3 regions of the Kocuria sp. UBA1838 genome follow, and region 2 is predicted to be linked to each of the others. Evidence: predicted binding sites of a transcription regulator. Region 2 holds the regulator's gene; each other region holds the start of a gene.

Region 1 (5,073 bases), on a different contig from region 2:
GGCGATCCGCCCGCGCGGGGTGCGACCGAGCAGGCCCTCGCGGACCAGGAATGGTTCCGCGACGGTCTCGACCGTCTCGGTCTCCTCCCCCACGGCGATCGCCAGGGTGGACAACCCCACGGGGCCGCCGTTGAACTTGTTCACCAGGGCTGAGAGCACGTTGCGGTCCAAGCGGTCCAGACCCCGGGCGTCCACCTCGTACATGTCGAGTGCGGATCCGGCGGCCCGCGCGTCGATGCGCTCCACGCCGTGCACGAGCGCCCAGTCCCGCACGCGCCGCAGCAGTCGGTTGGCGATACGAGGGGTGCCGCGTGAGCGCGATGCGACCTCCGTGAACGCCTCGCTCGTCATGGTGAGGTCGAGCAGCCCGGCCGAACGACGCAGCACGAGCTCGAGTTCCTCGACGGAGTAGAACTCCAGGTGACCCGTGAAGCCGAACCGGTCGCGCAGTGGCCCGGGCAGCAGCCCCGCGCGGGTGGTGGCACCCACGAGCGTGAACGGGGGCAGGTCCAGCGGGATGGACGTGGCGCCGGCGCCCTTGCCCACCACGATGTCCACGCGGAAGTCCTCCATGGCCATGTACAGCATTTCCTCCGCGGGCCGGGACATCCGGTGGATCTCGTCCAGGAACAGCACCTCCCCGTGGGTCAGGGAGGACAGGATGGCCGCGAGGTCACCGGCGTGCTGGATCGCGGGACCGGACGAGATCCGCAGGGGGACATCCAGCTCCTGCGCGATGATCATGGCCAGGGTCGTCTTGCCGAGGCCTGGAGGCCCGGACAGCAGCACGTGGTCCGCGGTGCGCCCGCGCAGCTTGGAGGCCTCGAGCACGAGGGACAGCTGTGCCCGTACCCGCTTCTGCCCCACGAAGTCGTGCAGGGTCCCCGGGCGCAGGGACGCCTCGAGCTGCTGGTCGTCGTAGTCGCCCTCGGCGCCCACGAGACGTTGTTGGCCCACCGATCCACGTTCCTCCACGGCCATGCTCACCGCCCCCTGGTCCGCGGGTGGGACGTGGCCTTGGCGGTGCCGAGCCAGGACAGCACGGCGCGCAGGATCTCGGCCACGTTGGCGGACTCTGCCAGTTCCGGCTGGGTCTCGAGGGCGTCGTCGATCCCGCGGGCCGCGTCCTTCTCGCTCCAGCCCAGACCCGTGAGAGCGTCCACGACCTGCTCACGCCACACCTGCATGCCGGGCTGTGCGCTCTGCTGCGGCGCGGGGTCCGGCAGGACGAGCTTGTCCGCGAGTTCCAGGACGATGCGCCGCGCGGACTTCGGTCCGATCCCGGGGACGGCCGTGAAGGCCTTGTCGTCGCCGGCGGCGATCGCGCGCCGGGCGTCGTCGGGCCCGAGGACAGAGACCGCGGCGAGCGCGGTGCGCGGGCCCACCCCGGAGACCCCGAGCATGACGGAGAAGATCTCCTTCTCGTCCGCCTGGGCGAAACCGAACAGCACCGGCGCCTCGTCCTTGCGGGCGATGTACGCGGTGTGCAGGTGCGCGGTGGCACCGACCCGCAGCCCGGCGAGCGTGCGGGGGCTCGCGTTGACCTCGATGCCGAAGCCCGAGACCTCCACCACGGCGAGCGTGGCCCCCACGAAGCGCACCTCACCGGTTATCGAGGCGATCACGGTGCCCCTCCCCTCCCACGGCCGCCGGCCGAGAACATCGGTGTGTCCGAACGCGCCGCGACCTGGGGGCAGGACGTGGTGCGCCGTTCGAACACGTGTACGAATTCCTGCCCGTCACTGTACCAAGCGTCGGGGACACCCAGAACGTGTGCTCCTGCTCGTGAGGCGGGCCCGCAACGGGAGGCTCAGGACACCCGGCCGCGCCGCCCGCGGGTACCGGTCGCTGCGCCCGGCGCGCGGGACGCGGCCGTACCGGATGCGCGGGGCGCAGTGGCACCGGGGGCTCGCGACGCGGTCTCGGCGCGTCGCCACGCCTGCTGCGCCGGAGTCAGTGCGGCACCCCGGCGGGTCTGCATCGGGCGCGAACCCGAGTGGGTGGACGTGCGCTCGGCCGCGTTGACACCGGCCATCCCACCGCGCCACCCGTGGCACACGGCCAGGGCCAGCGCGTCGGCGGCGTCCGCGGGCCGCGGCGGGGCGTCCAGGCGCAGGATGCGCACGACCATGCGGTTCACCGATTCCTTGTCCGCGGAGCCGTCCCCGGTGACCGCGGCCTTGACCTCGGACGGGGTGTGCCACGCGACCGGGATGCCCCGCACCGCGGCCGCGGCGATCACGACGCCCGTGGCCTGGGCCGTGCCCACGACCGTGGGAGCGTTGTTCTGCGCGAACACGCGTTCCACGGCCACGACGTCCGGGCGGAAGCGGTCCATGAGTTCCTCGGCGGCCCGCATGATCGACAGCACGCGGTGTTCGAGGGCCTCGTGCGCGCGCGTCCCGCTCACCTGGACGTGCACGAACGTCCCGGTGCGCTGCGCGGACATGTCCACCACGGCGAAACCACACCGGGTGAGACCGGGGTCCACCGCGAGCACGCGCTGTTGGGACTGCCGGGCCACCACGGGACTCACGGAATTACTCGTCGTCCTCGAGCACGGCCATGACCTCGGCCGGGATGTTGGCATTCGAGTAGACGTTCTGCACGTCGTCGAGCTCCTCGACCGCGTCCGCGAGCTTGAGGAACTTGCGGGCGCCCTCGGCGTCCAGGTCCACCTTCATGGTGGGGCGGAACTGGGGGTCGTCGTTGTTGTACTCGAGACCGGCCTCGTCCAGGGCGGTGCGGATCGCGGGCAGGTCGGTCGCCTCGCTGACCACCTCGAAGTCGTCGGACTCGTCGAGCACTTCCTCGGCGCCGGCGTCGAGCACGGCCATCAGGACGTCGTCCTCGGTGAGACCGTCCGTCTTGGCGACCTCCACCACGCCCTTGCGCTCGAACAGGTACGCCACGGAACCGGAGTCCGCCATGGTGCCGCCGTGGCGGGTCACGGCCACGCGCACCTCGGAGGCCGCGCGGTTCTTGTTGTCCGTGAGGCACTCGATGTACAGCGCGGTGCCTTGCGGGCCGCGGGCCTCATAGAGGATCTCGGTGTAGTCGATCGTCTCGCCCGTGAGCCCGGCGCCGCGCTTGATCGCGCGGTCGATGTTGTCGTTGGGCACCGAGTTCTTCTTGGCCTTGGAGACCGCGAGTTCGAGTGCGGGGTTACCCGAGGTGTCCGCGCCGCCCATGCGGGCCGCGACCTCGATCCCCTTGATGTACTTGGCGAACGCCTTGGCGCGCTTGGCGTCAATCGCCGCCTTCTTGTGCTTGGTCGTGGCCCACTTGGAGTGACCTGACATGAATGACCTCCTCGAAAGAATGCGTCCGGCCCCTGCGGACCGGACACGGATCGACCTCCATGATAACGAGCGCGGGGCGGGGCCCGTCAGCGCGGGCGCGACGCGGCGACGTCGCGGGCGCGCTGGGCGAGCGTGTCGTCGAGTTCCCCCTCCGGCAGGGTCTCGCCGCGCAGCTCGAGTGCCGCCGCGAGCAGGAAGTCCGCGACACGCGGGTTCTTGGGCAGCAGCGACCCATGCAGGTAGCTGCCCAGCACGTTCGCGGTGCGCGCACCCTCCGTGGCGTCCTGCCCGTTGTTGCCGGCCCCCGAGACGACACTCGCGAGGGGCTGTTGCCCGGCGCCCAGGTGGGTGAGCCCCGAGTGGTTCTCGTAGCCGACGATCGTGCCCAGGTCCGCGGACTCGGTCACGATGTTGCCGATCAGCCGTTCCGGACCGGCCACCGTTTCGAGGTCGAAGATCCCGATCCCGGACAGTGTCTCCCCGGTCCCCGTGCGGAAACTGTGCCCGAAGAGCTGGTAGAGCCCGCAGATCGCGAGCATGGGCACGCCTCGGGCCACGGCCTCGTGCAGTCGCGGTGCCACCACGGCGAGGTCGTCGGCCACGCGGAACTGTCCCGAGTCCTGTCCTCCGCCGCCTACGAAGAGGTCGGCGTTCTCGGGCCACGGGTCGCCGGGGTTGTAGTCCACGATCTCGGTCTCGAGGCCGTGGCGTTCGGCGCGGCGCTTGAGCGTGAGTGTGTTGCCCCAGTCGCCGTAGATGTTCATGTCCCGGGGGTAGAGCTGCACGATGCGCAGCGCCCCGGCGGTGTCGTGTGCCACGGTGTCCTCCTAGATGGCCGCCACGTGCGTCATGTCGCCCAGGATCCTGCGCAGGGAGAGCATGGCCGTGTACGTGCAGAAGATTCTCATGGGGCGCTCCCCCGAGTCCGCGATGAACCGGCGTAGCGCGTCCTCGAGGTCCGGTTCCACCGTGGCCACGCGCACGAGGTCGTAGTCCAGGCGCAGCGCCATGTCCCACGCGCGCACGCCCGAGACCATGTCCACGCCGCCGTCGCGCAGCGCGTCGAAGTCCACGTCCCACAGCCACGAGACGTCCCGGCCGTCCGCGTACTGGTCGTTGATCGCGATCATCGTGGCGTAGTCCTGCGCGGAGGCCGAGGCCAGGGAGAGCCGGAAGCCCGCGGGGTTCTTCACGAGCAGCAACTGCAGGGGCTTGTCCTGGACCGTGATGGTCTCCCCGCGACCGAACGCCGGGGTGACCTCCCCCAGTTCGGCCACCAGGGAGGGGACGTCCGCGGCGTCGCCGAGCACCTGCAAGCTCGTGGCGAGGGCGGCCGCGGCGTTGTACTGGTTGTAGACGCCGTACAGGTCCACCGTGGCGTCGTGCTTGCGCCCGCGCACGTCGAGTTCCACGCTGCGCGCGTTCACGGCCTCGAGCACGACGTCGGCGTCGGGCCGACGCGCGGACGGCACGTCCGAGTCCTGGGCGCCGGGGTCCACCTGCCGTAGCCCGTCACGCATGTCGTCGTCGGACGGGAACATGGGGCGCAGTGCGTCCGAGAGCCCGAACCAGCTCACGGCGGTGTCCTCGGTCACGTCCTGGGCGAGGCTCGCGATCCGAGGGTCCTCGCGGTTGAGCACGATCGTGCCCGTGGTGGCGCGCGCGACCTGGCTCAGCATCCGGCGCGTGGTGTCGATCTCCCCGAACCGGTCGAGCTGGTCCCGCATCACATTGAGCAACAGCGAGATCCGGGGCCGGACTTGCCTCACGA
Region 2 (5,073 bases):
GAAGGGCGCCCCGTGCTCGGACCAGGTGACGCCCGGGGGCACCATGTGCTCGATGCTCTGGTCGAATTCCCACTCCCGCACCCCGTAGGAGTGCACAAAGTAGAACCGCTCGTCCTCAATGCCGCGGAACAGTACCGAGCCCTCCGGCGGGCGCACCTCATTCCAGCCCATGTGCGGGACCACCGGAGCGTCGAGGCGTTCCACGGTCCCCGGCCACTGTGCCAGTCCCTCGGACTCGTGACCGTGTTCCACGCCGCGGTCGAACATGACCTGTAGGCCCACGCAGATCCCCAGCACCGGACGGCCACCGCTCAACCGGCGATCGATGAGCCGCGGGGCGTCCACCGCGCGCAATCCCTCCATGACGGCCGCGAAGGCTCCCACGCCCGGGACCACGAGACCGTCCGCGTCCATGACGTCGCGCGGATCGGCGCTCAGCACCACCCGCGCGCCGGCCTCCTCGAGGGCGCGCACGGCAGAGCGCACATTGCCCGCGCCGTAGTCCAGGACGACAACGCTCGGCGCCTCCGTCATGTTCTGCTCCGCCCCGCTCACAGGGCGCCCTTGGTGGACGGGACCACGCCGGCCATGCGGGCGTCGGGCTCCACGGCTTCGCGTAACGCCCGCGCAAGCGCCTTGAACTGGGCCTCGGCAATGTGGTGCGGATCACGGCCGCGGATCACTTCCACGTGCAGGCACAACTGGGCGTGGTAGGCCAGGGACTCGAAGACGTGGCGGGTCATCGACCCGGTGAAGTGACCACCGATCAAGTGGTATTGCTGGCCCTCCGGTTCACCCGTGTGCACCACGTAGGGCCGCCCGGACACGTCCACCACGGCGGACGCGAGTGCCTCGTCGAGCGGCACGGTGGCCTGCCCGAAACGGCGGATCCCCCGCTTGTCCCCGAGTCCCTGGCGCAGCGCATCACCCAGGACGATCGCTGTGTCCTCGACCGTGTGGTGGACGTCGATGTCCGTGTCCCCGTGGGCCTGGATGTCCAGGTCGATCAGGGAGTGCTTGGACAGTGCCGTGAGCATGTGGTTGTAGAACGGCACCGTGGTCTCGATCGAGGACGTACCCGTCCCGTCCAGGTCCAGGCTCACGCGCACGCTGGATTCACTGGTCACGCGTTCCACCGTGGCGGTGCGGTGGTTCTCGACTGCGCTCATGAAAGACGACATCTCCTCGGGGACGGCGCCCGGCGACGGCTCGGCGGGCGGGTCCAGTCTAGATGGCTGGGGTGGGACCATGGGGCCGCGGCCCGACCGGTCCCACGGTTCGAGACGAGCCGGGCCGGCTCAGAATCTTGGCCCGGACGGTCCGGCTCAGGACCGGGCGAGGTAGGACTCCACGGCCTCGAGAAACGCGGTGGTCTCCGCTTCCGTCCCGGCGGTGACCCGTAGGTGGCCGGGGATCCCCACGTCCCGCACGAGGACGCCCTGGTCAAGCAGACCCTGCCACATGGCGTGGGCGTCCCCGCCGCACTCGAAGAACACGAAGTTGGAATCGGATTCGGCGGGGGTCAGGCCCAGTCTCTTGAGCTCGTCCACGATCCGGTCGCGCTGCAGTTTGATGTCCTCGACCGTGCCGAGCAGTGTCTCGTGGTGTTCGAGTGCGGCCAGTGCGGTCGCCTGGGTCACCGAGGACAGGTGGTACGGCAAGCGCACGAGGCGGATAGCGTCCGCGACGGAGCGGTCCGCGGCGAAGTACCCGAGCCGTGCACCCGCTAACGCGAACGCCTTGCTCATGGTGCGCGTGACGATGAGCCGGGGACGGCCGGGAAGCAGGGTTAGCGCCGAGGGGGTTCCGAAGCGCGCGAACTCGGCGTAGGCCTCGTCCACGACGACGATGGTGTTGCGGTCCTCCCCCGCCTCGTACACGGCCTCGACGACATCCAGTCCGAGCGCGGTCCCGGTGGGGTTGTTAGGCGAGCACAGGAACACGATGTTCGGGGCGTGCTCCCCCACCTGGCGAGCCGCCGACTCCGCGGACAGGGAGAAGTCCGCGGCGCGCTCCCCCGCGATGAACCGCGTTCCGGTCCCGAGGGCGAGCAACGGGTACATCGAGTACGTGGGGACGAAGCTCAACACGGAGCGCTCCGGCCCACCGAAGGCCTGCAGGATCTGCTGCAGGATCTCGTTGGACCCGTTGGCGGCCCACAGATTGTCCTCGGTCAGCTCGTGACCCAGATAGGACGCTAGGGTGGTCCGCAGATTGGTGAAGTCCCGGTCCGGGTAGCGGTTCAGGGACGCCGCGGCATCGGTGACGCGCCGCGTGATGGCCCGAACCACGGGCTCGGGAACCGGATGGGTGTTCTCGTTGGTGTTCAGTGCGACACGGACTTCCAGCTGGGGAGCACCGTAGGGAGACAGGCCCCGCAGGTCGTCGCGCAGCGGAAGGGCTTCGAGGGAATCATCACGAGAATTCACCAGACCAGTCTATGGACTCGGCGCATATCCGGTCACACGACGTCTCACGGTGTGTCGATTCCCGGACCAGTCGTGACACCGCCCGGAGCTTGTCGGCGCACCAGGAGTCGCTCACTTGGCACCGACGGATCACGTCACCGACGGGTCACCGTCAGCGGGACGGGACCTCCAGGACCTGACCCGTGTGCAGGGTGGAGGACGTCAGACCGTTGAGCTCGGCGATGTCGTTCATGACCTCGCGGGTGTCCCGCTGCGGGTCCGCGACGGCGGCGATCTCCCACAGGGTCTGGTTCGCCTGCACCGTGACACCGTGGGTCACGGGCGCCCCCGCCGGTTCCGTGGATGCCTTGACCGTGGGCGGCAGCAGGAAGACAGCGGCGACCACCAACAGGGCCGCCGCTCCCGTGACGAAGGGCAGCCCGATCAGGAAGAACCGGCCGCGGCGGGTGAGCTGCAGCGGCGAGCGAGCGGCGCGCGGGGCGGCCTGGACGGACGCGGCGCGGGCCGACGTACGAGCGCGCACGGCGGCGGAGGACGCAGCCGTGGCGGAACGAACGGATCGCGACAAGGTGAGAGCGGTCATGGCTACCTCCTGGTGATCTGACCGGATCCACCCGAAGGTGGCGGTGTTCGAACGCGGAGCGTATTTAGAACACATTTTCGAATCTCTACCCACAGTTCTAGCACGGGTGTACGAATGCTGTCGAGGACCTTTTCGAACACATATTTGAACCCGGGGACGCGCGCGGGTTAAGCTCGAGGTCACACAGGAGTTAGTTGACCCCACGTCTCCGACACGCATAAGCGGCCTCCGCAGCCCACCGCAGGGTGTGCACAGCGTGGACGGTGAAAGGACCCCGCACGTGAGCACTTCTTCCCCGAATCAGCAGGCGTCCGACCGACGCCCGCGCACGCTCACCCCTCGACAAGCACGAATCCTCGGTGCCGTGCAGCGCTGCATCACCACGCGCGGCTACCCGCCGTCCATGCGTGAGATCGGTGACACCGTGGGTCTGGCGTCCCTGTCCAGCGTGACCCATCAGCTCGGCCAGCTCGAGAAGTGGGGCTACCTGCGCCGGGATCCGCGCCGACCCCGCGCCATGGAGGTCCTGCGCCCGTTGAGCGCGGAGGAACTCGACCGCCACCTGGGGCCGGCCGACGAGCCCGCGGGTTCCGTGGAATCCTTGGCGACCCGCGCATCGGGCGCCGCGTCCCCCGCGGTGCACACCATGGGCGACCTGCCCGCCGCGGATGACGACGACGCCATGGTCCCCGTACCGCTCGTGGGGCGCATCGCCGCCGGTGGCCCCATCACCGCCGAACAATCGGTCGAGGAGGTCTACTCCCTGCCACGGCAGTTCGTGGGTCACGGCCAGTTGTTCATGCTCAAGGTCTCCGGGGACTCCATGATCGACGCAGCCATCTGCGACGGCGACTGGGTCGTGGTGCGCCAACAGAACTCCGCGCAGAACGGGGACGTCGTGGCTGCCCTGCTGGACGACGAAGCGACCATCAAGACCTTCCGCCAGCGCGACGGCCACACGTGGCTGCTGCCCCAGAACACCCGCTACGAACCCATCCTGGGTGATCACGCGACCGTGATGGGAAAGGTCGTCTCGGTCTTCCGCTCCCTGTAGCTCGCCCTCCCAACGGTTCCGGGTCCCGCGCGTCGCGTCACGCGGGACCCGGCGGCGTGCACCGCCTCGGAACCGCCCGTGCTCGCGCTCCGGACCACGGACCCGCGCTCACAGGGCTGCGGCGCGCGCCGTAACACCGTGCGCCGACCCGCGCATGATCCGGCGGGGAGCACGGAGGCACTCAACGCGCGTCTCCCTAGACGGCACCACGGATGTGAGCACAGCGACGTCGAACGCTCAGGAGCGCGCCAATCGCTCTAACGCCCCGAGAACGGTCGAGCGGTCCGTGGTGGGCCACAGCGGCGGGAGGGACTGGGCCAGGAAGGACCCGTAGCGCGCCGTGGCGAGCCGCGAGTCCAGCACGGCGACGACGCCCTTGTCCCCGCTCGCACGGATCAGTCGGCCGGCGCCCTGCGCCAGGCGCACCGCGGCGTGGGTGGCCGAGACCGACATGAACCCGTTGCCGCCTGCCCGTTCGGCCGCGCGTGTACGGGCGGTGCCCAGGGGATCGTCCGGGCGCGGGAACGGGATCCGGTCGATCACGACCAGTCGGCATGACTGTCCCGGCACGTCCACTCCCTGCCACAGGCTCATGGTTCCGAACAGGCTCGCTGAGGGATCGTCGGTGAACTCCTTGACCAGGGACGGCAGGGAGGCGTCCCCCTGGCACAGGATGGGCAGCTCTGTACGATCTCGCAGCGCCTCCGCCGCGTCCTCCGCGGCCCGGCGGGACGAGAACAGACCGAGCGCGCCGCCGCCCGAGGCCTCGAGCAGCCCGAACAGTTCCTCGAGTTGCTCCTCCGAGACGCCACGGCCGGGTTTCGCGAGGTGCTTGGCCACGTAGAGGATGCCCTGGCGGCGGTAGTCGAAGGGACTGCCCACGTCCACGCCCCGCCACGCGGGGGACCCCGGGCCCTGCAGGCCGAGAGCCCCGGCCGTGGACGAGAACGATGACCCCACGGCCAGGGTCGCCGAGGTCAGCACGACCGTGCGCCCGTCGAACAACC
Region 3 (5,073 bases), on a different contig from region 2:
TGACGCCCGCCTTCGCCGGAACGGGATGAGAATCCCAGTTCAAGCCGCGTGACCGTCGAGAGTCGAACCAGTCCTCGTTCGATGCGGGCATTCCAGTCCTCGAGGTGCGCGGCCTTCCCTGCCTGCATTCGTGCATACGCAGACTTGTCAATTAACCAGCCGGTCACTGCCACGCGGCAGCCATGATGTCGTCATCCATGAGGTCGCCGAACGCGCGGGAGGAGCGCTCCCAGTCCTCAGTGGTCACCGTGGCCTTGTCGTCCGTCATGGCTGCCGCTGTCTCAAACTTCCGGCGCAGGAACTCGTTGCGGGATAGCCCCAGCGCGGATGCCTCCGCATCGATGCTTTCAACCGCCCTGTCACTGAGTCCCCGGATGAGGACATTCTTCATCGTCAGCACCTCCTCGAAGAATGCTATCGCGATATCGTTTAACGGAAAAGATCTCACCCACGCCCGTGTGCGGGCATCTCTCCGGTGACCGACACCGCCGTGGCGTCGGTCGCTTATGCATGTCGGACGATCTTGGCACCGTCTCAGTAGTCGAATAAATTTTCGAATAATCGGGGAGGGTGAGCCACCATGACGGTGCTGGAGATGACAGAGACCGGGCAATACGAGGACCCGTGGGACACGGTTCCGGTGATCGGCGCGGGCATGCCGGTGGAGCGTCCCACGGGGCTGGTGGGCGGCTCCACGGACCCCGCCCTCGATGATCTCGCGGTGGTGTGTGACATCACCGGGACGCCGTGTGTGGTGACGTACCGCGGTGAGGAGCATCACGTCCTGCAGCCCGCCGTTCGCTGGTACGAACGCCGGAATTGGTGGGACGTGGAGGTCCGCGTGCCGCGTGAGAGCCGCACGAGCGCGGTGGATCAGGAGCGGTGGCGGGTGCAGGTCGTCCGGCCCGGGGTGGTTATCGCACGCACCTTCGAGCTGGTCCGGAACCAGTTCACCGATCAGTGGCGGGTGCTCCGTGTCAGCGCCGCATGAGACCGCCCGTGGTCCCCGTGCGGAGTCCTTCCATGTCACTTCATGTCGCCCGCGGAGCCGTCCGCGATTGACAGAAGTTCGAATAAAGTTTCGAATATGGGCATGTGGTTCCCCCATCTTCACGTGGCCTCGGCCTTCAGTGCGCACTACGGTGTGGCGCGTCCGGAAGAACTCGCCCGGGCGGCCGCGTCCCAGGGAGCACAGGTCCTCGCGTGCACGGACCGGGACGGCCTCTACGGGGCCGTCAAACACGTGCTGGCATGCCGCGCGCACGGTCTCGCTCCCGTCCTGGGCGTGGACATCGCCCTGCTGCGGACCCCGCGCGCCGGCGCGGGAGGCGCGCAGGGCCGGGTGGCCGGGCAGAGTCGGGCGGCCGGACAGCGACGTCGTCCGGCGGCACCCGTGGTGATCGGCCGGGTGGTGGTCCTGGCCACGGGACGCAACGGGGGAGCCGGGTACGCGGCCCTGTGCCGGGTTGTCTCCGCCGCCCACCGGGCTCATGACCGGCACGCGGCCCACCCCATCGGACTCAGCGCGGAGCAGTTGGCGCGGCACGTGCATCGTGCGGCGCGCCACGGTGATACCGGACTCGTGGTGCTGCTCGGCCCGGACTCGGACGTGGGTCGGCTGCTCGTGGGACGGCACTACCACGCGGCGCGCACCGCGCTGAACCGATGGCGTCACGTGCTGCCCGCGGAGACCCTCGTGGTGGAGACGGTGACCCACCTGGCGCCCCAGGGTGCGCCCCTGAGCATGGGGCACGCGGTGCGGATGTTCCAGATCGGGCGGCAGGCGCAGCTGCCCGTGGTGCTCAGCAACGCCGTGCGCTACGCCCACCCGGGGCAGGCCGTGACCGCGGACGTCCTGGATGCCGCCCGGACCTTGATGTCCCTCGACGAACTGGCCGGGGCGGATCGCGGTGTGCTGCAACCCAACGGGCAGGGCTGGCTCAAGGACGGTGACGAGATGAGTCTGCTGGCCCGGGAGATCGCCCTCGCCGCGGACCACGGTCAGGCGGGACACGGCGCGCTGCTCGCGGACACCCACCACCTGGCCCAGCGCTGCCGTCTAGATCCGGAGGGGGATCTCGGGGTGGACCGTCCGGTGATCCCGGAGGCCTCGGTGATCGGGGTAAGCGGTGACCCGGACCGGGAACTGGCCCAGCGTTGCTACGCGGGACTCGCCCGGTTGCATGCCGGCGAGGACTGGGACCGCACCGTGCCCGGACTCAACCGGGAGTCCCTGCGCGGACGGTTGGAACGGGAACTCGCGGTGATCGCCCAGCTCGGCTTCGCCGGGTACTTCCTGACCGTGGGGGAGGTCTCGGAACTGATGAGCGGCATGGGTGTGCGTCACGCCGCTCGCGGTTCCGGGGTCTCGTCCCTGGTGGTCCACCTGTTGGGGATCTCACCGGCGGATCCGCTCGAGTACGACCTCGTCTTCGAGCGCTTCCTCTCCCCGCTGCGCCCCAGCCTGCCGGACATCGACATCGACATGGAGAGCGCGCAACGCCACGCCGTCTACCACCGGATCTTCGAACGCTTCGGCCCCCGCCGCGTCACGCTCATGAGCATGCAGAACGCCTACCGCTCCCGCGGAGCCGTGCGGGACGCCGGACTGGCACTGGGGCTCGAGGCCCAGGAGGTGGACCACGTGGCCACCCAGTTGTGGCGCGTGCCCGGGGGCACCCTGCGGGAGGAGATCGCACGCCGGCCCGAACTCGCCCCGCTCGCGGAGCGGCTGCGCAACAACCGGCAGTTGGACCTGCTCGTGGATCTCACCGAACGCCTCGACCGACTACCCCGGCACATCTCCATGCATCCGTGCGGGGTGATCCTCTCCGACACCACCCTGTTGCAGCGCACCCCCGTGCAGGCCAGCGGGATCGGGCTGCCCATGTCCCAGTACGACAAGCACGACATGGACCCCATGGGGCTGATCAAACTCGACATCCTGGGCGTGCGCATGCAGTCCACCCTGGCCCACGCCGTGGAGGAGATCACCCGGTTGCGACCCCACGAACCCCCGCCCAACCTCGACACCATGCCCCGAGACGACCCCGACACCTTCCGGCTGATCAGCTCCACCCACACCCTGGGGTGCTTCCAGATCGAGTCCCCCGGGCAGCGGGAACTGATCGGGACCATGGGACCGGAGGAGTTCAACGACCTCGTCGTGGACATCTCCCTGTTCCGCCCCGGGCCCATGCAGGCCGCCATGGTCCGGCCCTACCTCAACGCCCGCCACGGCTGGTCCACGCCCACCTACCCCCACGCGGACCTCCAGGAGATCCTCGCCGAGACCCGCGGGGTGGCCGTCTACCACGAACAGATCATGCGCATCATGGACCGGATGACCGGGTGTGGTCTGGCCCGCGCGGACATCTGGCGGCGACTGCTCGGCTCTGCCTCGGAGGAGCCCGTGGAAACCGCTTTCCGCGACGGCGCCCGCGCTCGCGGCTACGCCCCGGACGTGATCGACACGGTGTGGGGGATCCTGCACGCGTTCGGCAGTTTCGGTTTCTGCAAGGCCCACGCGGTGGCCTTCGCGGTGCCCACCTATCAGTCGGCGTGGTTGAAGACCCATCACCCGGAGGCGTTCATGGCCGGGGTGTGGGAACATGACCCCGGGATGTACCCCGCCCGCCTGCTCGTGGGGGAGGCCCGCCGCATGGGGATCCCCGTGCTGGGCCCGGACGTCAACCGCAGCACGGACCACCACCGGGTGGAGTCGGTCACGCCGCGGCCAGGGACCGTGGTCTCGGGGGACCTGGACCGGGGGATCCCCCACACCCAGGACGGTGCGTGGGGGATCCGCATGTCCCTGGGTTCCATCGCGGGGATCAGCGCCGCGGAGATCGAACGTCTCGTGGCCGCCCAGCCCTACAGCACCCTCGCCGAACTGCGGGTGCGCGCCCGGCCCACCCGGCGCACGCTGCAACGGCTCGCGGAGGCGGGCGCCCTGGACTCCCTGTTGCACCGCGCCGAGACGCGGGCCTCCCACACGGACATGGTCCACTTCCTGCGGGAACAGGCGGATCGGCCCGCGACCGGGCGCGGGACCTCGGCCCGTGCGCAGCCCGGGGAGGGGCAGCTGGCCCTGCCCCTCGGGGACGTGGACCTGGCCGCCCTTCCGGCGCGGCTGCCTGAACCGAGCACGGGGGAGCGGGTCAAAGCGGAGATGGACACCATGCGCATCGAGGTCAGCGCCCACCTCATGGACTCGCACGGTGAGCTCATGCGTTCCTACGGGGCCACCCGCGCCGAAGACCTGTTGGGGTTGCGCAACGGCACCGAGGTGATCGTAGCTGGCGTGCGGGTCTCCACCATGACCCCGCCCATGCGCAGCGGCAAACGCGTGGTCTTCATCTCCTTGGACGACGGCTCCGGGGCCGTGGACTGCACGTTCTTCGACGAGGCCCAGGCCGCCTCCGGTGAGGTACTGTTCGCCCCCACGCTGCTGTTGGTCCACGGCCACACGCGCCGCACGGGCCCGCGGGGGATCGGGATCCAGGCGGCCCAGGCGTGGGACCTCTCCCGCCCGGAGACCCTCCCGGTTCCCCGGTCCCTGCTGGGTTCGCGGCCCACACCGTCCCGTCCGCCGCGACCGGAGTCCGCTGAGGGCCCCGGACGACGCCGCAGCCACGGCCCCGAACGGCCCGGTGCCTCCCGGGGCCGCGCTCCCCAGGGGGACAGCGCCGTCGCCGGTGCGCACCCCCGCACCAGAACCGAGGTGAAACCCCAGGTCAGAAGGTGAATAACCGGCGCGCGGCTCGTGCCCCACGGGACACCGGGGCGCCACGTGGCCGTAACGCGGTGACCCTAGCGTGTGACTCACCCACCGCCCGTCGCGGTCGGATGCTCACCGCCCGTAGTAGCCGGACCCCCTCCGCCCGCAGCGGTCGGAACCCTTCGCACCAGGAGCACCACATGACCGAGAACACCTCACGTCCCTCGCGCCGGAACCTGATCACCGGAGGCAGCGCCATCGCGGCCGCCGGTGTGCTCGCCGCCGCGCCGTCGACCGCCCACGCGGCACCGGCGCTTGTGACCCAGCACGGCCACGGTCACAGCCGGATGCCC

What was found. The regulator LexA, encoded in region 2, represses DNA repair genes until DNA is damaged. The targets are predictions, from matches to a motif close to TCGAACANNTGTTCGA.
Region 1: ruvA (Holliday junction branch migration protein RuvA) is a predicted target of LexA. The motif match lies at 1,713-1,728, and genes of this name have one in related genera.
Region 3: B3I25_RS06655 (DNA polymerase III subunit alpha) is a predicted target of LexA. The motif match lies at 1,070-1,085, and genes of this name have one in related genera.

What each region holds. Positions count from the first base shown of each region.
Region 1 covers NZ_DDIY01000005.1:203,833-208,905, reverse strand. The annotation lists gene ruvB (Holliday junction branch migration DNA helicase RuvB) at 1-981, opposite strand, end outside; gene ruvA (Holliday junction branch migration protein RuvA) at 984-1,625, opposite strand; gene ruvC (crossover junction endodeoxyribonuclease RuvC) at 1,811-2,536, opposite strand; gene B3I25_RS02730 (YebC/PmpR family DNA-binding transcriptional regulator) at 2,541-3,302, opposite strand; gene B3I25_RS02725 (type 1 glutamine amidotransferase) at 3,389-4,120, opposite strand; gene B3I25_RS02720 (Mur ligase family protein) at 4,130-5,073, opposite strand, start outside.
Region 2 covers NZ_DDIY01000019.1:82,060-87,132, reverse strand. The annotation lists gene hisH (imidazole glycerol phosphate synthase subunit HisH) at 1-534, opposite strand, end outside; gene hisB (imidazoleglycerol-phosphate dehydratase HisB) at 552-1,169, opposite strand; gene B3I25_RS12095 (histidinol-phosphate transaminase) at 1,326-2,429, opposite strand; gene B3I25_RS12090 (LysM peptidoglycan-binding domain-containing protein) at 2,581-3,012, opposite strand; gene lexA (transcriptional repressor LexA) at 3,293-4,066, shown strand; gene B3I25_RS12080 (ATP-dependent DNA helicase) at 4,304-5,073, opposite strand, start outside.
Region 3 covers NZ_DDIY01000013.1:86,378-91,450, forward strand. The annotation lists gene B3I25_RS06640 (PIN domain nuclease) at 1-173, opposite strand, end outside; gene B3I25_RS06645 (hypothetical protein) at 164-391, opposite strand; gene B3I25_RS06650 (hypothetical protein) at 581-991, shown strand; gene B3I25_RS06655 (DNA polymerase III subunit alpha) at 1,094-4,747, shown strand; gene B3I25_RS06660 (metallophosphoesterase family protein) at 4,921-5,073, shown strand, end outside.